One region of the Streptococcus sp. A69 genome, then DNA from elsewhere that is predicted to be linked to it. Evidence: predicted binding sites of a transcription regulator. Region 1 holds the regulator's gene; each other region holds the start of a gene.
The links. Region 1 encodes NrdR, which represses ribonucleotide reductase genes. Its sites were predicted from a motif close to ACACNATATATNGTGT; they were not measured.

Region 1 (10,598 bases):
GATTGAAATCAAACCACTTTTCCAAATAGCTCATTGCTTTCTCCTTTCTTTTCAAAGTAAAATCACAAAGTCATTACTGACTGTCTCTACAACACAAGATGATTGCGCATGCAATGATTATACTACTTTTAACTAATCCTTGCAAGAGAGAAGAATTGCGATATTTCCTTGAAATTTTCTGAAAAAAGAGTAAACTGGTATGCAAGAAGTCTATTTCGTGGAGTTTAGGATGAAATTATATGTTCAATTAATGATTCTCTTTGTGATTTCTCTTATCGGAGAGGGAATTTCTAGTTTCTTTCATCTGCCCATCCCAGGCAGTATTATCGGTTTGATTATTCTCTTTCTAGCCTTACAGTTCAAGTGGCTGAGAACCAGACATGTCAACATGGTGGGGAATTTCTTGCTGGCCAATATGACTATTCTCTTTTTGCCACCAGCAGTGGGAATAATGGAGAAGTTTGATGTGATTGCTCCCTATCTCCTGCCCATCGTTTTGATTGTCTTTTTTGCAGCTGTCATCAATATTATCCTCATAGCCGTGGTAGTTCAGTTCATTAAGAGACGATTTGAGGGAGATTATGAGAAAGGAGATGCCAAATGAGTGAATTTGTTTCCAATCCCCTGTTTGGGCTTGCCCTGTCTATCCTTGCTTATCTAGTGGGGATGCTGATTTACAGACGTTTTCCCCATCCATTGACAACGCCCTTGCTTTTGTCGGCTGTTTTCATTATCATTTTTCTAAAGCTGACGGGGATTTCTTACCAAGATTACTACCAAGGTGGGGTTTATCTGAACAATTTGATTGTTCCGTCAACAGTGGCTTTAGGGATTCCGCTTTATAAGAGTTTTCACTTGATGAAGCACCATGCTCGCAGTATTCTCTTTGGTAGTCTGTTAGCAGTAGTTGTCAATACTTGCTTTACTGCCATAGTAGCGAAAATATTTGGCATGGACTTTTTCCTAGCTATTTCTCTCTTTCCCAAGTCAGTGACAACCGCTATGGCAGTGGGGATTACAGAAAAATTGCAAGGTTTGACGACTGTGACCTTGGTCGTCGTAGTGGCCACTGGCATTTTGACCAGTGTGATCGGACCAACCCTTTTGAAATGGTTGAAGATCGATGACCCAGTGGCTGTGGGACTTTCTCTTGGAGGAACAGGTCATGCTGTCGGAACGGGAACCGCCTTTCGATACGGATCGGTAGCAGGAGCCATGGGTGGCTTGGCTATCGGTGTCACTGGTATTCTCTACGTCTTTGTCAGCCCCATCGTAGCCAGTTTGATATTGAGTTAAAGAAAAACCCAGCTTTCTAGCTGGGCATTTTTTATTGCAAATTAACCTTGTTTTTCAAGATGTAATAAGTACCGAGATAGTAGATAACTGATAGAAAGAGATCGCGCAGAATTTCTGTACCAATCATCATGTTAAAGTTATTTTCAATTCGGAAAAAGAGAGAAACATAACCAATGACGATGGCAATGACGATATAGGCTAGAATTCCCATAGCTGTTCGATACTCATTAAAGAGTTGCCCGATTGAGATTGCGAGGTAAATGGACAAGATCCATGTAATCGAACCTGCTAGAAGAGACAGGGCATAGAGCCAACCGTAGCTGAGGTAAGGGGAAATGAAGTTATAGAGGTAAGTGAAGTCTTTTTCTATCGGTGTTAAGAAGAAGATAATCAGTACACTCAAGATAAAGACGATATAGCTTAAGATGGACCAGACAAGACCACCTAAAAGTTTTGCGATGATGATTTGGTGCTCAGAGACAGGCAAGGTCAGGGTCAAATACCCTTGGCGGTCATAAACACTCCCCTTGAATCTTCGGATGATTAAAAAGATTGTTGCAATCCAAAGAGTGACGCTGAGTCCTCCAAAGACTAGTACCAAAAAGAAGATGAAATAAACAGCATTGTTAGAATTGTAACTCTGGCTAAGACTACCAAGAAAAGTTCCAATTAAAACTGAAATTGCAAGCACAGCTCCATAGAGCGCTAAATACCATTTATTGACATTCTTAAATTCATAACGAACTAGATTCCAAAACATAATAATCTCCTTTGCTTAGGCTTTAAATTCCTGGCGGAAGAGCTGGTCAATTGATTCACCTGACTCGTAACGAATATCATCAACATTTCCTTGGCGAACGACTTTCCCGTCTTTGAGGAAGATAATCTCATCCAAGATTGGCTCAATATCTGAAATCAAGTGGGTTGAAATCAGCACCGTAGAGGTTGGTGAGTAGTTGTTGATGATGGTATTGAGGATATAATCACGAGCAGCTGGATCCACACCTCCAATTGGTTCGTCCAGAACGTAGAGGCGGGCTTCACGGCTCATAACCAAAATCAGTTGCACCTTTTCCTTATTTCCTTTTGATAATTTCTTTAAGCGACTATTTTCATCAATGCCAAGGTCTGCAAGCAGATGTTGGGCGCGTTCAAGATTGAAATCCTGATAGAAGGTTTTAAAGTAAGTCAGGGCTTCCTTGACCTTCATCTGTTCATTGAGATAAGTCGTATCTGGTAGATAAGAGACGATCGCCTTGGTAGCAGGACTTGGATCCTGTCCGTTAATGAGGACACGTCCTTTATTTGGTTGAAGGAGGCCATTGATCAGTTTGATCAGTGTTGTTTTCCCGGATCCGTTTGGTCCAAGGAGTCCAACAATCTTTCCAGCTGAGATCTCTAGTGAGATATTGTCAAGTGCCGCAGTTGCTCCATATGATTTTGATACATTTTCAAGTGCTAGTAGTGTCATAGTCTTAAACTCCTTTAATATAGTCGCTTAATACATTTGGCAGTTCTTCTTTTTTGTAGCCAAATTGAAGCATGCAAGAGACGAAGTGTTGCAGTTGCTCCTCGGAAAGTTGTTTGCGGGACTGAACGATGAGGTCCAAATCCTCGGTGACAAAACGACCAGTTGTTCGCTTGCTATAAACGAATCCTTCACGTTCAAGGTCAGACAAGGCGCGCTGAATGGTATTGGGATTGACACCAGCCTCGCTCGCCAGTTCTCTTACGGTAGGGAGCTGTTGGTTGGGTTCCAGTTTATGGGAGACAATCTGTAGTTTAATTTTTTCCATAATCTGTAAATAAATGGGTTTTGTATTATCAAATGACCAGGACATCATAGTCTCCTTTCTTTATCTTTGTTGTTCTAATTAAATAATACAATAAAACAAAAAACTTGTCAAGTAAAAATAAGAATTGTTTTGGGAATTGATCAAAAAATGGTATAATGAAAAGAAAACGACAAGGAGGGAAATGCATGCGTTGTCCAAAATGTGGGGCTACCAAGTCTAGTGTTGTTGATAGTCGACAGGCCGAAGAAGGAAATACCATCCGTCGAAGACGTGAGTGCGACGAGTGTCAGCATCGTTTTACAACCTATGAACGAGTAGAAGAAAGAACGCTGGTTGTCGTCAAAAAAGACGGTACGCGAGAACAATTTTCGAGAGATAAAATCTTTAATGGGATTATCCGCTCAGCCCAGAAGCGTCCTGTGTCAAGTGATGAAATCAACATGGTGGTCAATCGTATTGAGCAAAAACTCCGTAGTCGCAGTGAGAATGAGATCCAAAGTGAATACATTGGGTCCTTAGTCATGGAAGAATTGGCAGAGCTGGATGAGATTACCTATGTTCGTTTTGCCAGTGTTTACCGTAGCTTTAAGGATGTTAGTGAGTTGGAGAGCCTGCTCCAGCAAATCACCCAGTCCTCTAAAAAGAAAAAGGAAAAATAGATGAAACCAAATGACCGTTTTTCTTTTCTAAAGAATAATCGGGTGTCGCAAGATACCTCTTCTCTGGTGCAGTGCTACCTCCCGATTATCGGTCAGGAGGCACTGAGCCTCTATCTATATACCATTACCTTTTGGGATGGTGGGCAAAAAGAACACCTCTTTTCCCATATTCTCAACCACTTAAACTTTGGCATGCCGACCTTGCTCCAATCCTTTAAAATTTTATCTGCTTTGGATTTGTTGACCCTTTATCAGAAGGAGAATGTCTATGAATTACAGCTTCATTCTCCCCTCTCCAGTCAAGAATTTCTAAGCCATTCTGTCTATAGCAGATTATTAGAGAAAAAGATTGGGGATACAGCTGTTTCTGCTATGAAGCAGGTTCCAAGTGAGGGAGAAGCACTCTCTGTTTCTTTGAGTCAAGTCTTTCCAACCCTGACTGAAGAAGTGAAACCAAGCGAGTCTAAAAGCAAGTTAAAAAATGATTTTGATTTGGAACATTTCCAGCGCCTGATGGCTCGAGATGGTTTGCGTTTTAAAGACGAGCAGGCGGATGTTTTGGAATTGTTTGCCATCGCAGATGAAAAAAAATGGACCTGGTTTGAAACTTATCAATTAGCCAAGGCGACAGCAGTAGCTCAGGTTATTTCAGTCAAACGCATGCGTGAAAAGATAGCACAAAAACCAGCATCTTCTGACTTTAGCCCCAAAGAAATGACCATTATCAGGGAAGCAAAAAATAAAACTCCCCTGCACTTTTTAGCGGAAATCAAGCAAACGCGTAAGGGGAACATCACCCAAAGTGAAAGAGAACTCCTTCACCAGATGGCGTCTTTAGGCTTGTTGGATGAAGTCATCAATATCGTCTTACTTCTAACCTTTAACAAGGTTGATTCGGCAAATGTCAATGAGAAATATGCCATGAAGGTCGCCAATGACTATGCTTATCAAAAAATTCGGACAGCAGAAGAAGCTGTGCTTCGGATTCGAGAGCGTCAGCAAAAAGGGCAAGAAGACCAGAAATCGAAAACTAGCTCGACTAAGACAAATGTTCCCAAGTGGAGTAATCCAGAATACAAGAATCAAACCAGTGAGGAGACTCGTCTGGAACTAGAACGCAAAAAACAAGAAATGTTAGCCCGATTAGAAGAAGGAGGAGACTAGATGGAAAGTGTGGGTGACGTTATCAAACGTCAGACAAGTCGTTTTCAGTATCAGGACCTAGTCCAGCAGATTATGAAAGACCCAGATGTGGCGGCTTTTATCCAGAAAGAATCCCTCAGTCAAGAGGAGTTAAATCGTAGCATCTCCAAGTTCAATCAATATATCACAGAACGGGACAAGTTTCTTCGTGGGGATGCGGACTATATTGCGCGTGGCTATAAGCCTATCTTGGTCATGAATCACGGTTATGCGGATGTGTCTTATGAAGAAACACCAGAACTAATCGCAGCAGAAAAAGAGGCTGCGATTAAGAATCGTCTCAAGTTGATCAATCTACCAGCAAGTCTCAAGAAAGCGAAGTTGGCTCAGATTGACCTGGATGATCTAGGACGTTTACCGATTTTTGAGAGACTCTATTCCTTTGTTGACCTTTACCCAAGCATTCGAAAAGGCCTCTATCTTTACGGAGATTTTGGTGTTGGAAAGAGTTTCATGATGGCAGCCTTAGCTCACGACCTATCTGAAAAGCGAGGGGCCTCAACGACCATTCTCCACTATCCAAGCTTTGTCATTGATGTGAAAAATGCCATCGGTGAAGGATCTGTGAAGACCTTGGTGGATGACATCAAGTTAGCTGAAGTTCTGGTCTTGGATGATATTGGTGCAGAACAGTCGACCCCTTGGGTGCGTGATGAGATTCTCCAAGTTATTCTCCAGTATCGTATGCAGGAAGATTTGCCGACCTTCTTTACTTCCAACTTTAATTTCCAAGATTTGGAAAAACATTTTGCCAAAGGAAAGAATGGAAATGATGAGACTTGGGAAGCTAGACGGGTTATGGAGCGAATCCGTTATTTGGCTGAGGAGACAAGACTAGAAGGAGAAAATCGCCGATGACAGAAACCATTAAACTGATGAAAGCTCATACTTCAGTTCGTCGCTTTAAGGAGCAAGAAATTCCTCAGGCGGACTTGGAAGAGATTTTGACTGCTGGACAAATGGCGTCATCTTGGAAAAATTTTCAATCCTACTCTGTGATTCTTGTGCGCAGTCAAGAGAAGAAAGATGCCCTATATGAACTGGTTCCTCAGGAAGCCATTCGCCAGTCAGCTGCTTTCCTACTTTTTGTTGGTGACTTAAACCGAGCTGAAAAGGGAGCCAGCCTTCATACGGACACTTTCCAACCCCAAGGAGTGGAAGGTCTCCTCATCACGTCTGTGGACGCGGCGCTTGCTGGGCAAAATACCTTGCTTGCGGCGGAGAGTCTAGGTTACGGTGGGGTTATTATCGGTTTGGTTCGTTACAAGTCGGAAGAAGTGGCAGCGCTTTTTAACCTGCCTGACTATACCTACCCTGTTTTTGGGATTGCCCTTGGCGTACCAGATCAACAACATGATGTCAAACCAAGACTGCCTTTGAAGCAAGTGGTATTTGAAGAAGAATACCAAGAACAGCCAGTTGAAGCGATTTTGGACTATGACCAAGTACAGGCAGACTATGCTGGTGCGCGTGCGACAACATCTTGGAGTCAGCGTTTGGCAGAGCAGTTTGGCCAAGCCGAACCTAGTTCAACTCGGAAGAATCTAGAACAGAAAAAGTTATTGTAGAAAGTGAGAAAACATGGCCTTACCAACTGTTGCCATTGTAGGACGTCCCAATGTTGGGAAATCAACCCTATTTAACCGAATCGCTGGTGAGCGAATCTCAATCGTAGAAGATGTCGAGGGTGTGACACGTGACCGTATCTATGCAACGGGTGAGTGGCTCAACCGTTCTTTCAGTATGATTGATACTGGAGGGATTGACGACGTCGATGCTCCTTTCATGGAGCAAATCAAACACCAGGCAGAAATTGCCATGGAGGAAGCAGATGTCATCGTTTTTGTGGTGTCTGGTAAAGAAGGGATTACAGATGCGGACGAGTACGTAGCTCGCAAACTCTATAAAACCCATAAGCCTGTGATCCTTGCTGTTAACAAGGTTGACAATCCTGAGATGCGAAATGACATCTATGATTTCTATGCTCTGGGATTGGGCGAACCGTTGCCAATTTCGTCTGTCCACGGTATCGGAACAGGGGATGTGCTCGATGCCATCGTGGAAAATCTACCAAATGAGGTTGAAGAAGAAAATCCAGACGTGATTAAATTTAGCTTGATTGGCCGTCCTAATGTTGGAAAATCAAGTTTGATCAACGCTATTTTGGGAGAAGACCGCGTGATTGCTAGTCCAGTAGCTGGGACAACGCGTGATGCCATTGATACCCACTTTACAGATACGGATGGACAAGAGTTTACCATGATTGATACAGCTGGTATGCGTAAGTCTGGTAAAGTCTATGAAAATACGGAGAAATACTCTGTCATGCGTGCCATGCGTGCCATTGACCGTTCTGACGTGGTCTTGATGGTCCTCAATGCCGAGGAAGGTATTCGTGAGTACGACAAACGTATCGCAGGTTTTGCCCATGAAGCGGGTAAAGGAATGATCATCGTGGTCAACAAGTGGGATACCCTTGAAAAAGACAATCACACCATGAAGAAATGGGAAGAAGATATCCGTGAGCAGTTCCAATACCTGCCTTATGCTCCGATTGTCTTTGTCTCTGCTCTGACCAAGCAACGTCTCCACAAATTGCCTGAAATGATCAAGCAAATCAGCGAAAGTCAAAACACCCGTATCCCATCAGCGGTCTTGAACGATGTCATTATGGATGCCATTGCTATCAATCCAACACCGACAGACAAAGGAAAACGCCTCAAAATCTTCTATGCGACTCAAGTGGCAACCAAGCCACCAACCTTTGTCATCTTTGTTAACGAAGAAGAACTCATGCACTTCTCTTACCTGCGCTTCTTGGAAAATCAAATCCGCAAGGCCTTTGTTTTTGAGGGAACCCCGATTCACTTGATCGCGAGAAAACGCAAGTAAGCTATATTTGTTTTCACACAAAAATAAACTAAAAGAAGGCTATGAGGTCTTCTTTTTTCTATCAAAGGAGTAAAAAGGCTTGTCAAATCGGGGACAAAATCTGTCATCAAAATTCAGTCAATTTCCTAATTTTTGTAATCTATTTGTAATGAAAATGTACTTTCTTTGTAAAAATCAAAATGCTATAATTCCTTAAATCGATTTTCCTTTATCAGGGAGGTTATTATGAAAAAAAGCAAATTGTTTAAACATAGTTTGTTGGTTCGCTTGCTTGGGTTGCTGATGGTCTTTCTCTTCTTGTCAGCATTCACAGCACCTGAAAAACCTGAGTACGGGATCTATGACCCGGATCACTATCTAACGGATGAGACTATTCGTCTGATTCGGGGGTTGAACAATGTAAATAGTAAAAAATCAGAAAAATTCCAGATGGGTGTTTACGTTGTGAAAAGCCTAGATGGAGAAACAATCGAAACAGTCGCCAATGAAACAGCTAGAGCTTGGAAGATTGGCTATTCGGGAGATAACAATGGTGCCTTGGTCGTCATAGCAGTCCAAGATAGAAAATCACGGATTGAAACCAGTAATAATGTGGCCAGTAAGATCACAGACTATCAGACCAATAGATTTTTGAAAACAGCACGACCTTACTTTCAAAAGGGAGACTACAGCAATGGAGTTCTTTCTATAGCAAACAATCTCAACTACATGTTTTATAGTGGATCGAGTACGACTGCTTCAAGTTCTAGAAGTAGTTACGACTATGCTACTAATTCTAGTCGTCTAAGAGAAATTGAAAAGTATACCGCTGGGAGTCAATCTTCGAAACGGCATCGAAAAAGTAGCTTCGATGACGGAGCCCTCGGATTTGTAGTTCTCATTTACTTCATCGTCATGATCATTGGATTTATATTTGGAGGTCGTGGTGGTTCTAGTGGAGATGATTCTGGCGGAGGCTGGTGGGGCGGTGACTCATCAGATTCGGGCTCCTCTTGGTCTGACTCAGGCTCCGACTCATCTGGAGGCTGGGACGGCGGTGGCTTTGATGGCGGCGGTTCGTCTGATGACTGGTGAGTGATTGTATATTGCTCAAACCGATTTCTCCATGCAGTAAGGTGACTCCTTTGCAACAGTTCACTCCTAATTTAAAAATAAAAAAACTTTTGAAATTGATTTAAAATCTGAGTATTTTCTCAGAAAAGTTGATAAAAGAAAGTGTTAAGGTTTTGATATGAAACAAAATAAAGTAATTCTCTCAATAGTGGCGATCTTTTTTGGACTACTAGTTCTGGGAAGTTGTTCCGCAGTGACGACCTATAATGGTCTGGTTGGTGAACAGACTAAAGTGGAGCAGGCTCAGGCCGATGTTTCGACAGCCCTCCAACGTCGTTCGGACTTGATTGGTAACTTGGTGGAGTCAGTTAAAGGACAAATGAATCATGAAACCGAAGTCTTTACCAAGATTGCTGATGCTAGAGCTAAAATCGGTAGTAGCTCAGTAACTTCGGAAGAAAACCAAAAGGCTCAGGGAGAATTGAGCTCTGCTCTTTCCCGCTTGATTTCCTTGACGGAGAATTATCCAGAACTCAAGAGCAATCAAAATGTTGAGCAACTAATGGTCGAACTTTCAGGAAGTGAAAATCGTATCTTTGTAGCACGCAAGGATTATAATAAAGTCGCAGCTGAGTACAATCAAAAGTTGAGAAGTTTTCCAACCGTGCTTTTTGCGAATATGATGAACTTTAAAGAAGCTGAAACCTTTAAAGAAACAGAAGAAGCCAAGACAGTTCCTAAGGTCGATTTTGGAACATCTTCATCAAGTCAATAAAGTGAATCAGCCTATGAATAAAGGAATTTTTTTAGTATGACTAGTGATTTCAAACTCAAACCTGGAAAGCTTTTTCCAGGTTTTTTTGGTATAATAAAAGGGAAGAGACAGTGACTCAAATGGAGGTTTGCTATGGAGAAAACAAAAGCCTTTCTTGAAGCGCACTACAAGAGATATACTCTTACGATTTGCCTTCTCTGGTTCCTCATGTTTTTCCTTCCTTGGGATTGGCAAATAGGAGGAGTTTCAGTATATTATTTCGTTATGAAAAAACTCTTCGTGGTCTTTGGCGTTTTATCCATCCTATACTCCGTGCTGATTAAAAAAATCAGTCTTCTCATCTTTGAAATTATCTTTTGCTTGGCCTTCTGGATCAATCTCTTTTGGTATTTTGGGATACTGCCTGTATTCTTGGGAAATTAAACATTAAAAAATGAAGGACTAGACTAGTAGCTAGTCCTTTTTTCCCCTTTGTAAAACAAGGATTCTTTCTTGAAAAATAACAGTAAATATGCTAAAATGAAAAGAACATTCTAAAATATTCAGAATAAAAAGTAAGGAAAATCATGGCTAATATTTTAAAAACGATTATTGAAAATGATAAAGGAGAACTTCGCCGTCTAGAAAAGATGGCTGATAAGGTTCTTAATTATGAGAGCCAAATGGCTGCGATGTCAGACGAAGAGCTAAAAGCAAAAACTGACGAATTTAAAGAACGTTACAACAAGGGTGAATCACTTGATTCACTACTATATGAAGCTTTTGCGGTAGTTCGTGAAGCAGCAAAACGTGTCCTCGGGCTTTTCCCTTATAAGGTTCAGGTCATGGGTGGGATTGTTCTTCACCATGGTGACGTTCCAGAGATGCGTACCGGTGAAGGGAAGACCTTGACGGCGACCATGCCGGTGTACCTCAATGCCCTTG
Region 2 (10,598 bases), on a different contig from region 1:
TGCAGCGTGACCTTTGTAAGTACGAGTTGGTGCGAATTCACCAAGTTTGTGACCTACCATGTCTTCTTGGATGTAAACAGGTACGTGTTTACGTCCGTCATAAACTGCAATAGTGTAACCAATGAAACTTGGGAAGATCGTTGAACGACGTGACCAAGTTTTGATAACTTTTTTCTTTTCGTCGTTAGCTTGAGCTTCAACTTTTTTCATCAAATGCTCATCGACGAAAGGTCCTTTTTTAAGACTGCGTCCCATTTTTATGTTTTCTCCTTTAAATATTGTACCACAGCGGCTTGCGCTCACATGGAGCGCTACCGAGCTGGCGGATTCCCTAGTTGCTTAAGCGACTAGTTTACTATTATTTCTCGTTGCGACGACGAACGATAAGTTTGTCAGATTTCGCTTTCTTGTTACGAGTTTTAAGACCAAGAGCAGGTTTGCCCCATGGAGTAGATGGCGCTTTACGACCAACTGGTGCTTTACCTTCACCACCACCGTGTGGGTGATCGTTAGGGTTCATTACAGAACCACGAACTGTTGGGCGGATACCTTTCCAACGGCTACGTCCTGCTTTACCAAGGTTTACAAGTCCATGTTGTTCGTTTCCGACAACACCAACTGTTGCACGACAAGTTCCAAGAATCATACGTACTTCGCCAGATTGAAGACGAACAAGAACATATTTACCTTCTTGACCCAATACTTGAGCAGAAGCTCCAGCTGCACGCACCAATTCTCCACCACGACCTGGTTTCAACTCGATGTTGTGGATCAAAGTACCAACTGGAATGTTAGCAAGTGGAAGAGCATTTCCGACTTTGATATCTGCTTCTGGGCCTGAAACGATACGTTGACCAACCTCAAGACCTTTTGGAGCGATGATGTATGCTTTCACACCGTCTGTGTAGTGTACAAGAGCGATGTTTGCAGAACGGTTTGGATCGTACTCGATAGTTTTAACAACTGCTTCAACGTTGTCTTTGTTACGTTTGAAGTCAACCAAACGGTAGAAACGTTTGTGCCCACCACCTTGGTGACGAACAGTGATACGACCGTTGTTGTTACGACCAGCCTTGTTCTTCAAAGCAACAAGCAATGATTTTTCAGGAGCGCTTGTTGTGATTTCAGCGAAATCCAAAGAAGTCATATTACGGCGACCGTTTGTTGTTGGTTTATAAACACGAATTCCCACGATATTTCCTCCTTAGATTATTCAGCTTCAGCAGCAAACAACTCGATTGCTTTTGAATCAGCTGTAAGTGTGATGATAGCTTTTTTAGTTTTGTTAGTAAAACCAGTGTAACGTCCAACACGTTTAGCTTTAGGTTTTACGTTAATTGTATTGACATTTGCAACCTTAACACCTTCAAAAGCAGCTTCAACAGCTTGCTTAATCAAAAGTTTGTGCGCACGAGTGTCAACTTCAAATACATACTTTCCTGCTTCAAGTTGAGCCATTGAGCTTTCAGTGATAACAGGTTTTTTGATAACATCATACAAATTCATTATGCAAGAACCTCCTCGATTTTAGAGATAGCTGCTTGAGTAACAAGAAGTTTGTCACTATTTGCGATGTCAAGAACACTTGCAGTTGTAGCAGTCGCAACTTTCACGTTTGGAAGGTTACGAGCTGAAAGAGCTGCGAATTCGTTTCCTTCTTCAAGAATAACAAGGACTTTAGAATCGATGCTCAAAGCTGCAAGAACTTTTGCAAATTCAGCAGTTTTTGGAGCTGTAAATTCAAGAGAATCAACGGCTACAAATTTGTTTTCAGCAACTTTTTCTGAGTAAACAGATTTAAGCGCAAGGCGACGAACTTTTTGAGGAAGTTTGTACGCATAGCTACGTGGAGTTGGTCCGAAGACAGTTCCACCACCACGCCATTGTGGAGAGCGGATAGAACCTTGACGAGCACGTCCAGTTCCTTTTTGACGCCATGGTTTGCGTCCACCACCTGAAACAGCTGAGCGATTTTTAACTGCGTGAGTTCCTTGACGAAGGCTAGCACGTTGGCTGATGATCACATCAAACACAACAGATTGGTTTGGTTCAATACCAAAGATTGCATCGTTAAGAACAACTTCGCCAGCTTGTTTACCAGTTTGGTCGAATAATGTTACATTTGCCATTTTGACTGTATTCCCCTTTCCTTATTATTTACCAGCTTTAACTGCTGACTTGATGGTGATAAGAGATTTCTTAGCACCTGGTACGTTACCTTTGATAAGGATAACGTTCTTTTCTGGAACAACTTGTACAACTTCAAGGTTTTGAATTGTCACGCGGTCGCCACCCATACGTCCTGCAAGGTTTTTACCTTTGAACACGCGGTTAGGTGCAACAGGTCCCATAGAACCTGGACGACGGTGGTAACGAGAACCGTGAGCCATTGGTCCACGTGATTGCCCATGGCGCTTGATAACACCTTGGAAACCTTTACCTTTAGAAGTACCAGTTACGTCAACAACGTCTCCAGCTGCGAATGTTTCAACTGTGATTTCAGCACCAACTTCCAAGCCTTCAACGTTTTTGAATTCACGAATGAAGCGCTTAGGAGCCGTGTTAGCTTTCGCTACATGTCCTTTAGCAGGTTTGTTGCTCAATACTTCGCGTTTGTCGTCAAAACCAACTTGGATAGCGTTGTATCCGTCTGTTTCAACAGTTTTAACTTGAAGAACAACGTTTGGAGTTGCTTCAATAACTGTTACAGGGATCAATTCGCCAGCTTCAGTGAAGATTTGAGTCATTCCCACTTTTTTCCCTAAGATTCCTTTTGTCATGAGAAAATAGTTCCTTTTCTATATTTTTTATTCAAAAAGTTTTTAACGAGCGTTTTTTATGCTCAAGGTATCAAGCTTTAAATTAAAGTTTGATTTCTACGTTTACACCACTTGGAAGATCCAATTTCATCAAGGCATCAACTGTTTTTTGAGTTGGGTTAACGATATCGATCAAACGTTTGTGTGTACGCATTTCAAATTGTTCGCGAGAGTCTTTGTATTTGTGAGTCGCACGAATGATTGTGTAGAGGCTACGTTCAGTTGGAAGTGGGATTGGACCCGCAACTTGTGCACCTGTACGAGTAGCTGATTCTACGATTTTTGCAGCCGCTGTATCAAGCGTACGGTGTTCGTAAGCTTTCAAACGGATACGGATTTTTTTGTTTGCCATCTTTTTCTCCTTTTCGTCTATTTAAGATAATAGGCTAGCTCCACAAGAAAACCGACGCGTGTTGCGTGGCAATGCAACCGAGCGTGTCGCAACCTCTTGCATCAAAGCTAAGGCTGTAATTTACAGCACCATAATAGAATAACACAAAGCCCCTGCGATTGCAAGGGATTTGTTAGGTTTTTTTCGTTTTTTTAGGATGAAACTGTTTTCCTATTTCATCTTTCTAAGATTACTGATTTACGTCTATAAAAATCAATCTTTTCTTCTATATAATGTGTGTCATTTTGACCTTGAATTTATCTTGCGATTGATCCACTAAGATATCCGCTTTAGACTCGTTTTCTCTATAGTATCGCAGATACTGCTCCCGTCTCATTTGATGGCTAGCTAGTACAAAGGAAGCATTGCGATTTCTCATAATCGTATCTCGAGCTAGACGCCTTTTTATTTCTGTTTCTTTGTCCGCGTAGAAGCAGATGGTTTTGTCAAAGAGTTCCTTGGGTAGGAACCCCACAGACATCCCTTCAACAATCAGAATCGGTTTGGCTCCAGATAAGATCTCGCTAGCCTTCCAAGGTTCATCGATTGTTAAGACATCCATATCTGCCTGCAAAGCGAGAATATCTCTCTGCAAACTTGCCAATTCATGCGCCACTGGCAAACAAGCTGTCACCTTTTGATCAAGTGCTTGCTTTGGTACTACCAGGTGACGTTCTGAGGTGATATAGGGGTCTGTTTCTAGTAGGTTTACTTTTTCAGCATCTAGGGCTTGAAACAATTCTTGAGCAAAGGTAGACTTACCTGACGCTCCGTGACCGTAGATCCCCAGTGTTTTGACTTTTCCAGTTTCGATCTCTGAGACCAGTTGGTCTATTAAGTCTTTTTTCTTCATTCTCTCTTCACCTGTTCATAGCTTTCTTTTCCGTCATTGAGCTTGTCCCAAATCACTACTTGACCACTTTTGAGGGATTTTTGCACATCGATAATTCGTTGATTAGAAGACCCTCGAAACTGGAGCATAAGATTGCGCTTGCTTTTGTCATACCGTCCATCGACAAGGATGTCAATCAATGATAAGAGTTCCAGTTTATCTGGAGTCTCCAGCATCATTTCCTCCCAAGTGTAGCCGGTCCATGACCAGATGTCTTTGTCTGGCAATTCCTTTCGAATGCGTTTAACGAGTGGTAAGAGAATGCCCGTATTAAGAAAGGGCTCTCCTCCTAGCAAGGTCAAGCCTTGAACATAGGGCTGGGCAAGGTCTTCCATGATCTGTTCTTCTAACTCTGGCGTATAGGGAATGCCTGCGTTGAAAGACCAAGTCGCAACATTATAGCACCCCTCGCAGTGGAACATACAGCCTGCGACATAGAGGGAGTTGCGCACGCCTTCTCCATCCACAAAGTTAAAGGCCTTGTAGTCAATGATTCGCCCTTTACTAAGTTCCTCACTTTTCCATTCACCTGGTTTTGGTGTATTCCATGTCATCCTTCTACTCCAAATCTATCCAGTAACGTTCTACGCCATTGCGAACACCCTCAAACGCCCCATCATTTGCCACAATCACCGCTCTACTAGCTGGGTTTTCCGCACTACAGGTCACAAGCGCTTTTTTGATGTTCTTTTCCTTGGCAACTTGCAGGCCTTGTCTGAGTGATTCTTTCGCATAACCTTTGCCTCTTTCAGATGGACGAATGGAGTAGCCAATATGGCCCCCATTTTCTAGTAAGTAGTCATTTAATCGGAGACGAAGGTTGAGAAAGCCAAGAGCCTGGCCTGCTACGTCAAAACTAACCAGCTGGATAGCAGGAACCCAGTTTTCAGGAATATTGAGTCCCGCTTCCGCTTGAAGATTATCTTCTAGCCACTCTTCATAAACAAAATTGTTGGCGTTCCAAAACCCACCATCGTGGGCTGATTGAGTCTGTTCAAACTCTGCCATCATCTCTAAAACTGTTTCTTTATCTGCCAATGTTGGCCTGCGTAGTATCATTTTCACCTCCAATTAAGAGAAAAGCGAGAGCGGACTCTCACTTTTCTTTTTTCTTGTTCTTGTTTAAAAACTGTTCTCTAAGATTGAGCAAGCGTTCTTTTTTGCCCGTCCCACCTTTAGAATGTTTTTCATGATAACGAGTCACTTGAGCGCGTCCCTTATCATCCAATTGGTATTTCCCCATTCCGTCTCTTTCTAGTTTGTTACTTTATGTCCAGGTGTCTTAATGGTTGAACCATTCATATGTTTCACACGCGCAGCGATTTCCTTATGGCGCCCGTTGACCATCGGACGAGCCTGAGGATTGCCCAGATAACCACACGTCCGTTTGACAACGTCTACTGTTTTAGGGTCACTATTGCCACAGTTCGGACAAGCAAATCCTCTTTCAGTTGGTTCAAAATCCCCTTCAAAGTCACACTTGTAACAATGGTCAATCGGAGTATTGGTCCCTAGATACCCTACACGATCATAGGCGTAGTCCCAGACAGCTTCCAAGGCTTTTGGATTTTGTTGGAGAACTGGATACTCACAGTAGTGGATGAAACCACCTGTTGCACCTGCTTCTGGATAAGCCTTCTCAAAGTCCAATTTTTCAAACGGTGTTGGATTTTTACGAACATCGTAGTGGAACGAGTTGGTGTAGTATTCCTTGTCTGTAATATCAGGAATAGAACCGAACTTTTCTGTATCCAAGCGACAGAAGCGATCTGTCAAGCTTTCAGACGGTGTTGAGTAGATAGAGAAATGATAGCCATATTGGTCAGACCACTCTTCTACCCGACGTTTCATATCGCGAATGATATCCAGCGTGAATTCCTTGGCTTCTGGATTGCTTTCCCAGCTATTGCCAAAGAAGACTGTCGCTACCTCGTACAAACCAATGTAGCCCAGCGAAACTGTCGCACGACGATTCTTAAAGAGCTGATCAACGCTCTCGTCTTTTCCAAGACGGCGTCCGAAGGCCCCGTACTGATAGAGAATAGGGGCGTTTGCTGGCATTGCTTCCTTGGTCCGTTCAACACGGTAAACTAGAGCATCTTCTGCGATATTCATCCGCTCGTTGAAGATTTCCCAGAACTTATTCATGTCGCCCTCAGACTCAAGAGCAATGCGAGGAAGGTTGACCGTCACAACACCTAGATTCATCCGACCAGAATTGACCTCAACACCATTTTCATCTTTCCAGCCTTGGAGGAAAGAACGGCAGCCCATAGGTACCTTGAAAGAACCAGTCAACTCGATAATCTTATCATAGGATAAGACATCCGGGTACATCCGTTTGGTTGCACACTCGAGGGCCAACTGTTTGATGTCATAGTTTGGAGTCCCTTCTTCCAAGTTAAGGCCTCTTTTAAGCGTAAAGATGAGTTTAGGGAAGATGGCTGTGCGGTGTTCTGAGCCAAGACCCTTGATACGAATGGTCAAGATAGCTTTTTGAATTTCCCGTTCAAAACGACTAGTTCCTAGACCAAAACCTAGTGAAGTAAAAGGTGTTTGTCCATTTGAAGTGAAGAGGGTGTTGATTTCATACTCAAGAGATTGCATGGCATCATAGATATCTTTTTGGGTTTTCTTCCAAGCATAATCATCCCGTTTTTCAGGCAAGACCCATTCTTCCGCATCTTTGAGGTGCTTTTGGTAATTCTTCTCTGCATAAGGTGCCAAGACTTCATCAATACGGTCAGCTGAACAGCCCCCGTATTGGCTAGAAGCAACGTTGGCGATGATTTGTGAAATCTGAGCTGTCGCAGTCTGGATAGACTTGGGACTCTCTACCTCTGCATTCCCAATCTTAAAACCATTTTCCAACATCCCTTTAAAATCAATCAAACAGCAGTTAGTCATCGGAGTGTAGGGGCTGTAGTCCAAGTCATGATAGTGGATATCCCCTTTCTGGTGAGCATTGGCTACGTGCTTAGGAAGCATTTGCAATCCGATTGATTTCCCCACAATCCCTGCTGTCAAATCACGTTGAGTATTAAAGACATCGCTGTCTTTATTGGCATTTTCATTGACAACCGCTTGATCTTTATTGAGAAGTTTATGAATGCTAAAGTTGATATCTGTCGCTTTTGAGCGCTCAAAATCCCTCTGTGTCCGATAGGTGATATACTCTTCAGCCAAGGCATATTCTTTGGCTTCAAGAAGTTCATGTTCTACGATATTCTGAATCTCATAAATCTTCACACCTTTAGGGAAACGACTGTGAATTTCGGTAACGATTCTTTCAACTAGACCATTTAGGCGTTTTTCTACTAGAGGCGTAACGTCCATAACTTTTTCTGCCGCCTTGTGGAGAGCCTTGTCAATCTTGTCTACATCAAATACTACACGTCTACCATCTCGTTTTTCAACGAACAAGGTGGGAACGGTTGCAAGCTTTTCTTCTAATACAATCATATCCATGCTCTTTTCTAAAATATTGTTAAATAGTTTATATTCAGTATTATACCACTCTAAAAATAAAAATCAATATCTTGTGTTAAAAATACTAAAATTTTTAAAATTCCACAAGATATTGATTTTTGTTATTTGAATTTATAAAGCTTAAACTCGCTAGTATCTGTCTGAACAAGCTCATAGTTTTCACTGAGCCAGCTCTCTACATCTGACCACAAGGCAACTTTTTGATTGACCACAATCATCTTCGGTTGATTCTCTTTCAGGTCATTCATCAGTTTGGTTTTATTTTCATCGCTTGCAGTATAAAGTGTTGGAGTTGATAGAGAAGTCGGCGCCAAGCGTTCACTTGTACGGTAGAAATCTGGACGATCATCCCAAGCATAGACACGATCCTCAGAACTCGTTTGTTGTTTGACCACGCTGGCAAGACGTTCTCTCTCCTGATAAGTCGCTGGGTGCGAAAGGTAGCGACTCACAATAGGAAGAACAATGAGGTAGGCAAGGGCAATCAGTGGTAGATAGAAATTTCCTTTAAGGAAAGAAGTTTGTTTCTCACGTCTTCTTCTACGACGACTCCCTCCCTCAGAAACATCTTCCTTGATTCCTGTCAGAAGGAGCAAGACCAAGAAAGGAATTAGCACCACAAGACGAGTACCGTGGATAGGTTCTTTGGAGAGAATCAAGATTCCCAAAGAAACCAACAATCCCAAGCTAGCAGCAATCGATAAGGCATATTGCTTGGCTGGTTTTGACTGGAATAAGCCAGTAAAGAGCAAACTAAGGGAACCTAGCCCAATGGCAAGTAAGCCGTAGAAGGCTGCATTTTCAAGTAAATGCGAATTTGAGAAAAGGCTAAGAGTATTTACTGGATATAAGGTCTGGCTAATGGCATCCCCAAAACTACCTGTCCACACTGTATAGTAGCCTAAAGGATAGAATAAGAGTGAGAATCCTAAGGCTGACGCAAAGAACTGATATAATCCGTGAACAAAGCGGCCTTTGCCTAGATTAAAGCCAATGATACCCAGAGCCAGTACAGCCGCAAACAAGGTTGTAGGAAGCGGTGCAAGGAAGAAAGCGAGAGCAAGGCTCATCCCTACTCTTACAAATCCTTTGTCGTCATTTGGATAAGCCAAATAGTTCGTAACAATGCTCAATGAATAAAATAGGAAAGGCAAGGCTAGCAAGAGAGCATAGCCACCACCAAAAGCGAGTCCTGCCACTAACAAATAGAATACAAATACCAGCTTCTTGGCTTCTTCTGCTTGACTAGTAAGAGCATCTGCAGATTTAAAAAGAAAAACACCTGCTCCAAACAAGGCCAACCACTCAACCAAAGCAAGCAGAACACTTCCTAGAGAAAGATAGGTTAGCAAGTAATAGAGCAATCCATTCGTTCCAAAGTAATCTGTATACATTTGACCATTTTGATGTAAAGCCCACCTGGTATAGAGATCCTGAGTTTGTTGCGGACTGACTAAACCAAAAACAAAAGGCAGGACAACCGAAATGGCTGTGGCCACTAAACTCCAAAGCATGATACTAAAAAAGGGAATCGGAGCTCCTTCTCGCTTTTCTGGAACGGACCAGTCTTGGTAATGAGATTCTTCTTGTTTCTCATCTATTTTCCCATATACATTCATTCAATTTCTCCTCTAAGTTTATCTGTTTTAGTATATCAAAATCTTACAGGAATGTCAGCTTGGGATTGATATTTGCTGAATTTCTTATCCAATATCGCAAAGCGTTCGATTTCACGAAAACGGTGGAATCGACAGTCTCTATACTCTCTAATGAAATCGTCATCTTCTAGATTAAGCATGTTTTTCTCCTTTACCTATCTATTCGTAAGAAGACAAAAAAGATCCAGCCTTGGGCTAGATCTTGATGGATAGTTAGAGCATAGGTGCAAACAACTGGACAATTTCCTTGATCAGGCTTTGATACCAGCTTGTTTTGATGGTGTGGGGATAAATTTCTTGAGAAACTTTAAAAATCTCTTCAAAGTCCCTTTCAATATCGATGATGGACTGCGTTCTATAAAGCAAGACGGCATTTTCATAGTGGTGAAGCAAACTCCGATAGTCAAAATTGATGGTTCCCACAGTAGCCGCCTCTCCATCAACAAGCATTTGCTTGCTATGAAGGAATCCCGGGCTATACTCATAAATACGAACCCCCGCAGATAGCAAGTCTGGGTAGGCTCCTCGAGTAACTAACTGAATAACCTTCTTATCTGGGATACACGGCGTCACAATTCGCACATCTACCCCTCTCAGAGCTGCATTTTTGATACTTTCAGTTAGATCGTAGTCGGCGATCAGATAGGGAGTCGTGATGTAGACGTAATCTGTAGCTTGATTGATAAGATTTTGATAGACCGTTTTTCCAACCTGGGCTCGGTATATGGGTTTGGGACCGCTACTGTAGGGAATACAGAGCCCCATCCCATCTTTTGGTTGATTTTCGAGATGGTATTGGTCAAAGTCGCTAATTTCTCCACGGTTGATATACCAGGTTGATAAAAAGAGTCTAGTAAAGGCCTTGACCGCTGATCCATCTAGGCGAATACCGCTATCTTTCCAATAACCAAAGCGTTCGATATGGTTGATATACTCATCTGCCAGATTGACACCACCTGTATAGGCAATTTGACCATCAATAACCATGATTTTACGGTGGTCACGGTTGTTATAGGCAACGGTCAAGCGTGGAATCACCTTGTTAAATTTATGGGCTTCAATCCCTCGGCTACGAAGCTGGATGGTATAATCCCCAGGTAAGGTTGCCATGCATCCAATATCGTCATAAAGAAGCTTAACTTCTACTCCTTGAGCTGCCTTTTCTTCCAAAATCTCCAAAATACTATTCCACATCAAACCTTCTTCGATGATATAGTATTCGAGAAAGATAAACTTCTCAGCTTTCTTGAGATCCTCTAGCATCTGATGCCACATACTTTCCCCAGATGCAAAAAATTGTGTATCCGTTCGATCATAGACATCAGCATTCGTGTCCATACTGAGGAGAG
Region 3 (10,598 bases), 380 kb from region 1:
TATCTTGATCGCTTCCATACCGGATGTTCTTGGTGTTAAATTGCCCGAAGACGTTTCAGCTTGGCTTTGGAAAATATATAACTATTCAATGGGAGTAGTTGCTCTCCTAGTTTCTGCCACAACTGCACGTTGTTTAGCTGAATCTGTCAATAGAAAAATGCCTGCAAACAAAAATATTAATGCAGTATCCGTGATGCTAGCTTCTATCGTTAGTTTTCTCCTATTAAGTGTTGATCAAATAGACAAGGGTCTTGCTAGTGGTTACATGGGGACAAAGGGAATTCTAGCAGCATTCGTAGCAGCTTTTATCACAGTAAATATGTATAAATTCTGTGTTTTGAAAGATATTACGATTAAGATGCCTAAAGAAGTGCCAGGGACTATATCCCAAACCTTCCGAGATATCTTCCCATTCTCATTTGCAGTTTTTGCAGCAGTCATTATTGATACGCTTGTCCGCCATTTTTTTGGACATTCATTTGCGGAAGCTGTAATCACTTTAATGCAACCGTTATTCAGCGCCGCTGATGGTTATCTAGGAATTGCCATTATCTGGGGTGCGATGGCTCTCTTCTGGTTTGTAGGTGTACACGGACCATCTATCGTAGAACCAGCGATTGTAGCAGTTATCTATGCAAATGTTGAAACAAACCTTCAATTGGTTAAAGCAGGGGAACAGGCTTCAAATGTTTTGACAGCTGGTTTGGGTAATTTCGTTGGTACCATGGGTGGTACAGGTGCAACGTTAGTTGTTCCCTTCTTATTCCTCCTTTTTGCAAAATCAAAACAATTAAAAGCTGTAGGTAAGGCTTCCTTCATTCCAGTAAGTTTCGCAGTTAATGAACCTTTACTTTTTGCCACACCAATTATTTTAAATCCATATTTCTTTGTACCATTTCTATTTGCACCAATTGCAAATGTTTGGATCTTCAAGTTATTTGTAGATGTCTTAAAAATGAATAGTTTTATGTACGTTCTACCTTGGGCTACACCTGCTCCAATAGGATTGATCCTCGGTACTGGTGTAAGCGCTCTCGCAATTATCTTAGTATTTGTCTTAATTTTTGTGGATAGTATTATCTATCTTCCATTTATCAAGGCTTATGATGCCTCACTTCTTGAAGAAGAAAAACAAAACACAAGCGAAGAAAGAACAGAACAGTCTAATCCTGAAACAGTATCAACTAAAGAAGTTGTTACCAAATTAGGGAATCAATCCATCAATGTATTGGTCCTTTGTGCTGGAGCAGGAACGAGCGCTATGCTTGCAAATGCAATCACTGAAGGAGCCAAAGAAACAGGAGCCACTATTTCAGCATCAGCTGGCGCTTATGGATCTCATTATGAAATCATGAAGAACTTTGATATGATTATACTGGCTCCACAGGTAAATTCATTCTATGAAGATATCAAGAAAGACACAGATGCCCTCGGTATAAAACTTGCTGCTACAAAAGGTGCTGAATACATTAAATTAACACGTGATCCTAAAGGAGCAATTTCATTTGTGCTATCCTATTTCGATTAATGTTTAGGTGATGATATGAGATATAATTCTAAATTGGTCAATTTCATCTCGATGACTTTTCTGTTAGCATTCCTCTTTATCTTCCCAGTTAAAAATGTCTTTGCAGATGATGATTTTTATGTCGAAAAGGTTGAAAACTTACCCAGTGATTTTATTAAAGGAGCTGATATTTCAACATTAATAGCTCAAGAAGAAAGTGGTGTTCGCTATTATGATGAGAATGGTAACGAGAAGGATTTAATCACTATTCTAGCAGAAAATGGCGTCAATTATGCTCGTGTTCGAATATGGAATAACCCTTATGATGACAAAGGTCATGGGTACGGTGCTGGTAATAGTGACCTCTCTAAGGCGATTGCAATTGGGAAAAGAGCTATTGCTGCAGGGATGAGAGTTCTGGTGGATTTTCACTATTCAGATTTCTGGGCAGATCCGGGTCGTCAGGTCTCTCCAAAAGCTTGGACCAATATGACGATTGATGAAAAATCTAAAGCTTTATATCAATTTACAAAAGAAAGTTTGAACACACTGCGTGCTTCAGGTGTTGATGTTGGTATGGTTCAAGTTGGGAATGAAACAACTAGCAGTGGCGTGGCAGGAGAAGCAGGTGACGAACGTTATCAGTTATTTAAAGCGGGTACGCAGGCTGTCAGGGATGTTGACAAATCTATATTGATAACCTTACACTTCACCAATCCAGAAAAGAAATCAACGATCTTGTATTATGCAGAAAAGCTAAAAGAGAACCAGATTGATTATGATGTTTTTGCAACGAGTTACTATTCATTTTGGCACGGAAGTCTTGAAAACTTAAATTCAGTTTTGACAGAGATTAGAGAAAAATATGGAAAACAAACTTTAATCGCAGAAACAAGTTATGCTTATACACTGGAAGATGGTGATGGTCAGAATAATGTAATCAAATCTGAGCAACAAACGAAGAATGGAGGGTATCCTCCAACTGTGCAAGGCCAGGCCAATAATTTGCGTGATGTGATTGCTACAAGTCAATCTGCAGGTGCTTTAGGAGTGTTCTATTGGGAACCTGCTTGGATACCAGTCGGTAAAGTTGATAGAAATTCGAATCTCCCTATTTGGGAGCAATATGGTTCTGGCTGGGCTTCATCATATGCCATCTCTTATGATCCTAATGTTGATGAATCAAATTATGGAGGATCTGAATGGGATAATCAAGCACTATTTGATTTCAATGGGAAAGCCCTTCAATCATTAAAGGTATTTAAATTTGTCAATACAGGTTATGGCACAGTACCTGAGAAAAAGGATAATCAAAATAGAGAAAAAGAAGATGAAGATACCACAAATTTACTTCAAAATGGAAGTTTCGAAGAAGAGAACCTAGGAGCCTATAAGATCAGTCAAAGCTATGTTGAGCGTCAGAATGATACCCCTAAAACGGGTCAATATGCCCTTCATTTTTGGTCAGATAAGAGTATTGATTATCAAGTAGAGCAAGCAGTTACTCTTGAACCAGGAACCTATCGTTTCTCAATTCAAATGCAAGGGGACAAAACAGGTAGTCGTGAAAGAATCTTCTCTTATGTGAGGTTCAATGATACAACTTCAGAAGGGAATCAACTACACTTGGAAGGTTATGCTATTTGGAAAGAAAGTGTTATTGAGTTTAAACTTACTGAAAAGACTCAGGTAAATGTGGGTCTATCAGTTACAGCGGATGCGGGAGCTTGGGGAACAACTGACGATTGGAACTTGAAAAAATCAATGCAACCGAAAATTCCCAAACCCCATCGGAACAAACTCAAACTGATGATAGCCATGAAGGAAAGCTAGAACCACCATTATCTCCATCAGAAGATCCAAAGTCTCTAAAACAGAACCATCAACTTCCTCCCAAGAAGTGACTACTAACCAGTCTCAGTCTGTTCGAAAAGATGAAGGTAGTAGAACCCAGAATGATAAACGTAAAAATCTTCCTAAAACGGGAATGAGAGATCAAAAGATATTGTTCATATTGGGATTGGGAGGTATCGTATTAGCTTTAGGAACAAATTTGTATCGTAGGAAAAAATAGTTGAAATTTTAACTTATCGATTAAACATTCATATAAAAATTCCCCGCTGAAAAGCAGGGGAATTTTTATGGTTTTGATAAAAGAATGGTTGTTTGTTTCGACAGATCTTCCAATGTATCCTGACTCAGTTTGGAATCGGAAACGATGGTATCAATCTCTGAGATATTGTAGAAGGTGTAAAAATCAAACTTATTAAACTTACTGTGGTCTGCCAGTAAGTATTTTTTATTGGCATTGTTCAAGGCGATTCGTTGTACCTCGCCCTCTTCCTCGCTGAAAGTAGCAATAGCTTTATCCTTAATACCATTACAACTTACAAATGCCTTAGAAAACTGAAGGTTGGTCAAATCCTGCAAGGTAAGTGTCCCTACAAAAGCACCAGTGATAGCGCGATAATTCCCACCAATCAAGATCAAATCTGTTAGTTTTCGTTCGTTTAGGATGAGAAAAACGGGAAGACTGTTTGTTACAACACGAATGTTATCGATAGGGAGCTCACGAGCAAAACATTCTAAGGTTGTTCCTGGCCCGATAAAAATAGTTTCGCCTTCGTCAATCAAATGACCAGCAAAACGACTGATTTCTTGTTTTTCAGCAATCTGCAATCCTTGTTTTTCGACGTTTGAGCGTTCGTTGTTTAAGAGAGAACCTGTACGAAGTTTTTCAGCGCCACCATGCACGCGTACCAGCAAATCCTTATCTGCTAGCTCTTGTAAATAGCGGCGAGCTGTCATATCTGACACATCCAGACGAGTCATGATTTCTTTTACAGTAATGGTTCCGTTAGTATTCACCGTTTCTAAAATACTATCTAGTTTTTCTTGCTTTAGCATCCTTATCACCTCGATTTCTACTATTATTATCTTACCATAAAACGCTCAATCAATCAAATAGAAAAAAACAAAAGAAAACAAAAACAAAAATATCATGGTTATTTTAAACAAACCATGATATTTTGAATGATTGGTCAAATTAGTCCAAACCGTAGTTGTAATCCTCGTCTTGCATGGCTTCAACTTCACCAAGGAGGTATCCATTTCCGACTTGAGAGAAGAAGTCGTGGTTAGAAGTTCCTGTTGAGATTCCGTTCATGACGATAGGATTGACATCATCAGCTGAATCTGGGAAGAGCGGATCTTGTCCTAGGTTCATAAGCGCCTTATTGGCATTGTAACGAAGGAAGGTTTTAACTTCCTCAGTCCAGCCAACACCGTCATAAAGGCTTTCTGTATAGCCCTCTTCGTTCTCGTAGAGAGTGTAGAGCAGGTCGTACATCCATTCTTTGAGTTTTTCTTGCTCTTCTTCAGGCAATTCATTGAAACCAAGTTGGAATTTGTAACCAATGTAAGTTCCATGAACAGACTCATCACGGATGATCAGTTTGATGATTTCCGCAACGTTGGCCAGTTTGTTGTTACCGAGATAGTAAAGTGGTGTAAAGAAACCAGAGTAGAAGAGGAAGGTTTCAAGGAAAACGCTGGCAACTTTCTTTTCTAGTGGGCTACCATTGAGATAGATTTCATTGATAATTTCCGCTTTTCTTTGTAGGTAGGGATTAGTGTTGGTCCATTCAAAGATTTCTTCAATTTCAGCCTTGGTATTCAAGGTTGAAAAGATAGAAGAGTAAGATTTTGCGTGGACAGATTCCATAAATTGGATGTTGTTGAAAACAGCTTCCTCATGCGGTGTACGGATGTCTGCGCGAAGAGCTTGAACCCCTGTTTCAGATTGCATGGTATCCAAAAGTGTCAAACCACCAAAGACTTTTCCTACCAAGTCTTTTTCTTTGTTTGATAATTTTCTCCAGTCGTCTAGGTCATTTGACAAGGGGATACGCGTATCGAGCCAGAATTGCTCCGTCAGCTTTTCCCAAGTTGATTTGTCGATGACATCTTCGATGGCATTCCAGTTAATGGCTTTGTAGTAAGTTTCCATTTGAAATCTCTTTCTGTATGTAATAATGCGATTGTCGAATCATCTCTATTTTATCATAGTCTGAGAAGAGTATCGCACAAAAAGTCGGAAGACCGACTTTTTGGTTTTTCATAGTATTTAAGATACTTATCAAGTTTTGTCTGGCGGGTAACTTAATCAGTAATCTGAGAAAATGTGGTTGCCTTTGACTAAAATTAAATCACACAGCTTTCACATTGGTTAGCACCAACTTCCCCACCGTCGTCTGTAAAGGTACGGACGTAGTAGATAGACTTGATACCCTTGTTAAAGGCATAGTTACGAAGGATGGATAAGTCACGTGTCGTTTGTTTGTTTTCTTTCTTCCATTCGTAAAGACCTTTTGGAATGTCACTACGCATGAAGAGGGTGAGTGAAAGTCCTTGGTCCACGTGTTCAGTTGCAGCCGCGTATACATCGATTACCTTACGCATATCCATGTCGTAGGCAGAAGTGTAGTATGGAATGGTTTCTGTCGACAAACCAGCAGCTGGGTAGTAGATTTTACCAATTTTCTTTTCCTGACGTTCTTCGATACGTTGCGTAATCGGGTGGATAGAAGCAGAAACGTCGTTGATGTAGCTGATCGAACCATTTGGAGCTACAGCAAGGCGGTTTTGGTGGTAAAGACCATCTGCTTGAACCTTTTCGCGAAGTTCAGCCCAGTCAGCAGCGCTTGGAATAAAGACATCTTTAAAGAGTTCTTTAACACGGTCTGATTTTGGAACAAACTCGCCTGTCACATACTTGTCAAAGTATCTTCCGTTAGCATAGTCTGATTTTTCAAAGTTGTGGAAGGTGATACCACGTTCGCGCGCTATATTGTTTGATTCCACCAAGGTCCAGTAGTTCATAAGCATAAAGTAGATGCTTGTAAATTCAATTGACTCAGCTGATCCGTACTCAATCAGTTGTTGGGCAAGGTAACTATGAAGTCCCATGGCACCAAGACCAAAGGTGTGAGCCAAACTGTTTCCGTGGTCGATAGTAGGGACAGCTACGATGTGTGAACTATCTGTAACGAAAGTCAAAGCACGAACCATCGCACGGATAGAACGACCAAAGTCAGGTGAAGTCATCATGTTGACCACGTTGGTTGATCCAAGGTTACATGAAACGTCTGTTCCCATTTGAAGGAATTCTTGAGCATCGTTGATCAAGCTTGGTTCTTGAACTTGAAGAATCTCAGAACACAAGTTACTCATGATAATCTTACCCTCGACTGGATTTGCACGGTTAGCTGTATCAATGTTAACTATATAAGGATAGCCAGATTCTTGTTGCAATTTAGAGATTTCAGTTTCCAAGTCACGTGCCTTGATTTTTGTCTTGCGAATGTTTGGATTTGCTACTAATTCATCGTATTTCTCAGTGATGTCGATGTAGTTGAATGGCACACCGTACTCAAGCTCTACAGAGTATGGGCTAAAGAGGTACATTTCTTCATTTTTACGGGCCAATTCGTAGAATTTATCGGGTACTACAACACCAAGTGAAAGAGTCTTCACACGAACTTTTTCATCGGCATTTTCTTTCTTAGTGGAAAGGAAGGCGATGATATCTGGGTGAAAGACATTGAGGTAGACAACCCCAGCACCTTGACGTTGCCCCAATTGGTTAGAGTAAGAGAAGCTGTCCTCAAAAAGCTTCATAACTGGTACGACACCAGAAGCAGCACCTTCATAACCTTTGATAGGAGCTCCGGCTTCACGAAGGTTGCTGAGGGAAATTCCCACACCACCACCGATACGTGAAAGTTGAAGGGCTGAGTTGATAGAACGTCCGATAGAGTTCATGTCATCAGTTACTTGGATCAAGAAACAAGATACCAATTCCCCACGACGAGCACGACCTGCGTTCAAAAAGGAAGGAGTAGCTGGTTGGTAGCGTTGGTGGATGATTTCATTGGCAATATCAGTCGCAATCGCTTCATCCCCGTCAGCAAAATAAAGTGCATTAAAGAAGACACGGTCTTCCATGCTTTCAAGGTAATATTCACCGTCATTAGTCTTCAAGGCATATTGATTGTAAAACTTATAGGCTGCCATAAACGACTTGAATTGGAAGTTTTGGTCCTTGATAAATTGATGCAATTCTTCCAAAAACTCTGGACGGTATTTCTTGAGAAATACAGTTTCGATGTAGTTATGTTCAATAAGGTAGTTGATTTTATCAGTAATTGAATCAAAAACCATAGTGTTTGGAACTACATTTTCTTTAAAGAAAGCATCCAAGGCTTCCTTATCTTTATGAAGCATGATTTGTCCATTGACAGGACGGTTGATTTCGTTATTGAGACGGAAGTAAGTCACGTCTTCAAGATGTTTTAATCCCATAAAATTTTCCTTATCTAACCTGATTACAAAAGAAAGGCCTCTAAGTTAGCCCTAGAAGCAATTTCTTCTGGATGATGCACTAAAATTATGCTAACTGTTTTAGTTTTCCTGGTTGGAAACCTGAAAAGACCTCAGTTGGTGTTTGGATGACAGGAGCAGCGCTGAAACCAAGCTCTTTAACTTGATCGATGTACTCTGGTTGCTCATCGAGATTGATCTCACGATAAGCGACATTGTTGCTATCCAAGAAACGTTTAGTCATTTTACATTGTACACAGTTATTTTTAGAATAAACGGTTACCATTTTCGTAACTCCTCTTTCAAAATAGATTACTTTCTTAGTATATCAGAAAAAAAAACTTTGTCAAACTTTTTAAACTAAATCTTGTGCCAAAAAGTTACGGTTTTAAAATCAAAACACAAGATATAGTGTTTTCGAAAACATAAATTTTGATTTTCGTTGAACTGTCAAACTTTCTCAAAATAAAAAAACTACATACTGTATATTGGCAATATAAATAGAAGATTTTCAGCAAGTTATCAGAAAGGAAAACGAAGAAAATAGCAAAAATCGTAAGAACAGTAATAAGTATAGCTGAGATAATACTTTAACAAAATAGAAACTGTAATATTTACGAAAAAAGAAATTTTCTACACACGATGTCCCAATATTTGTATTAGAATATATAAAATATAACCAAAATGGAAATGACAGATTATGATGTATTCATAAAAATGGATCATTGGTTAATTTTATATAGGATACTTATGAGTTTCGTATCCTTTCATAAGGAGTATATAAATACAATGTTTGAAAAAGTTCATTTTATGTGATACACTATCTGTGATTATAAGATTAAAAAATGGATATCTGGATACTTTTGTTTGATAGAGAATGTTATCAGATTATAATTAGATTAAATAAATGAAAGAACACAGAATTAGGAGGCGCGTGGTGAAAGAAAATGATGTTATTTTAAAACGGCAATCAACTCAAATATTTTTTAAGAATGGTGATACGGATTTTTTCTTTAATTGGTTGTTAGGAATCGGTGAAATTTTTGGTTTCTCTCATGGAGAGCTTTATTATCTTGCTCAAAGATTGGGGAACTCACCAAAGCCTGATGACTGGAAAAATGTATTTTTATCGCATGTAAACTACCTTGAACAAGAAGCAAGTAATTCAGGGTTGAGTGAACAAACAAAGGCGCAGTATTATCTTGCACAGACCTACTCACTTCGCTCGGCAATCCAATTTACCGATCCATTTTCTGAAGAGTATTTACCGACCGTTCGTCAAATGGAGAAGGTGTTTTCTAGTGCAATTCATTCACTAGGTGCACCGATTGAAAAATTAACTATTACCTATCAGGGTTCTTACTTGCCTGGTTATTATCTTCATAGCGGCGATAATTGCCCAACGCTAATCATGATTGGTGGAGGTGATACTTATCGCGAAGATTTATTTTACTTTGCAGGATATCCTGGATGGATACGAAATTATAATGTTTTAATGGTTGACCTTCCCGGTCAAGGGAGCAATCCTAGTAGAGGGCTGGTCTTTGATGTGGATGCCTCTATTCCAATTTCATTATGCATAGACTGGTTGGAAAATAGAAATCCTAAACTAAATGATTTAGCCATTTATGGTGTCAGCGGAGGGGGATATTTTACCGCACAAGCTGTTGAAAAGGATCCAAGAATTCATGCTTGGATTGCTAGTACCCCTATTTACGACGTTGCAGAACTTTTCAGAAAAGAATTTGGATCAAGTTTGAAAGCACCTAGTTGGTTAATAAATGCCATTTTAAAATTCGCTGGAAATTTGAATGAATCAGCAAATTTGAATCTTAAAAAGTATGCATGGCAGTTTGGTACTTCTGATTTTAAGAGTGCTATTGATGATGTATTTAACCATGCAAAGATTGTGGATTATCAAAAAATTCAATGCCCATGCCTGTTTATCATGGGAAAGGGTGAGGGTGCTGAACTGCAGCATCAAACCAAGGTGATTTATGAATCACTTAAATCTAAAAATCAGCAAACTAAACTTCAAGTATTTGAGGCGGAAAGTGGTGCGGACGCTCATTGCCAAGTCAATAATTTAAGGCTCTCCCATAATGTCGTTTTTGATTGGTTGGATACTTTATTTGAATGGAATCAATCAAAGTTTTAGTTCTACTTATACCACTTAGATATATCTACCTTTTTACTGTTAGGTGCTACAAGCTTATTTTACTTTAAGTAGCAAATTGGATAAATTCTCTACTGTTGATGGTAAGAGTAGGTTTTAGAATCTCAGTATTTGATGAAGCCTTTTCAAATAATAGATTTGCTGAGTTATATCAATTATGACTAAATAGTATTATTTTTTCATTGTTTACTAGGATTATCTTCTGATTGATATTAAGAAAAAATAGCTTTGATAATTGGAATTTTGAGGGTAATATTCTTTTAATAATTAGTGCCTAAATTTCCCATAGTACCTGTACGATAGAAAAAGAAGCAATTTCATTTTCAGTAAAAGTCCATAAAACACTTGAAAAATAATCTAGAAGGTGATATAATACAGTCTTGTAAGGGTTATCACATATAATCCAAAAAAGAAATAACTAAAGGAGAGTCAAACTATGGCTTCTAAAGATTTCCACGTAGTGGCAGAAACAGGTATTCACGCACGTCCAGCAACATTGTTGGTTCAAACAGCTAGCAAATTTGCTTCAGATAT

Region 2: nrdD (anaerobic ribonucleoside-triphosphate reductase) is a predicted target of NrdR. The motif match lies at 7,632-7,647, and genes of this name have one in related genera.
Region 3: nrdH (glutaredoxin-like protein NrdH) is a predicted target of NrdR. The motif match lies at 8,288-8,303, and genes of this name have one in related genera.

What each region holds. Positions count from the first base shown of each region.
Region 1 is NZ_JBZUJU010000001.1:684,980-695,577, reverse strand. It holds gene AC4ME5_RS03555 (MarR family winged helix-turn-helix transcriptional regulator) at 1-34, opposite strand, end outside; gene AC4ME5_RS03550 (CidA/LrgA family protein) at 230-604, shown strand; gene AC4ME5_RS03545 (LrgB family protein) at 601-1,296, shown strand; gene AC4ME5_RS03540 (hypothetical protein) at 1,328-2,056, opposite strand; gene AC4ME5_RS03535 (ABC transporter ATP-binding protein) at 2,072-2,767, opposite strand; gene AC4ME5_RS03530 (GntR family transcriptional regulator) at 2,772-3,137, opposite strand; gene nrdR (transcriptional regulator NrdR) at 3,278-3,751, shown strand; gene AC4ME5_RS03520 (DnaD domain protein) at 3,752-4,915, shown strand; gene dnaI (primosomal protein DnaI) at 4,916-5,812, shown strand; gene AC4ME5_RS03510 (NADPH-dependent oxidoreductase) at 5,809-6,522, shown strand; gene der (ribosome biogenesis GTPase Der) at 6,536-7,846, shown strand; gene AC4ME5_RS03500 (TPM domain-containing protein) at 8,072-8,920, shown strand; gene AC4ME5_RS03495 (LemA family protein) at 9,078-9,674, shown strand; gene AC4ME5_RS03490 (hypothetical protein) at 9,807-10,097, shown strand; gene secA (preprotein translocase subunit SecA) at 10,241-10,598, shown strand, end outside.
Region 2 is NZ_JBZUJU010000002.1:158,087-168,684, reverse strand. It holds gene rpsS (30S ribosomal protein S19) at 1-255, opposite strand, end outside; gene rplB (50S ribosomal protein L2) at 359-1,192, opposite strand; gene AC4ME5_RS04820 (50S ribosomal protein L23) at 1,210-1,506, opposite strand; gene rplD (50S ribosomal protein L4) at 1,506-2,129, opposite strand; gene rplC (50S ribosomal protein L3) at 2,154-2,780, opposite strand; gene rpsJ (30S ribosomal protein S10) at 2,863-3,171, opposite strand; gene AC4ME5_RS04800 (uridine kinase family protein) at 3,437-4,063, opposite strand; gene nrdG (anaerobic ribonucleoside-triphosphate reductase activating protein) at 4,060-4,656, opposite strand; gene AC4ME5_RS04790 (GNAT family N-acetyltransferase) at 4,661-5,161, opposite strand; gene AC4ME5_RS04785 (hypothetical protein) at 5,199-5,345, opposite strand; gene nrdD (anaerobic ribonucleoside-triphosphate reductase) at 5,357-7,564, opposite strand; gene AC4ME5_RS04775 (damage-inducible protein CinA) at 7,693-9,210, opposite strand; gene cls (cardiolipin synthase) at 9,463-10,598, opposite strand, start outside.
Region 3 is NZ_JBZUJU010000001.1:300,607-311,204, reverse strand. It holds partial or broken gene AC4ME5_RS01625 (PTS transporter subunit EIIC) at 1-850, shown strand, start outside; gene AC4ME5_RS01620 (lactose/cellobiose PTS transporter subunit IIB) at 956-1,528, shown strand; gene AC4ME5_RS01615 (glycoside hydrolase family 53 protein) at 1,544-3,340, shown strand; gene AC4ME5_RS01610 (hypothetical protein) at 3,495-3,581, shown strand; gene AC4ME5_RS01605 (DeoR/GlpR family DNA-binding transcription regulator) at 3,647-4,414, opposite strand; gene nrdF (class 1b ribonucleoside-diphosphate reductase subunit beta) at 4,554-5,516, opposite strand; gene nrdE (class 1b ribonucleoside-diphosphate reductase subunit alpha) at 5,711-7,870, opposite strand; gene nrdH (glutaredoxin-like protein NrdH) at 7,956-8,174, opposite strand; gene AC4ME5_RS01585 (alpha/beta hydrolase family protein) at 8,826-10,046, shown strand; gene AC4ME5_RS01580 (phosphocarrier protein HPr) at 10,501-10,598, shown strand, end outside.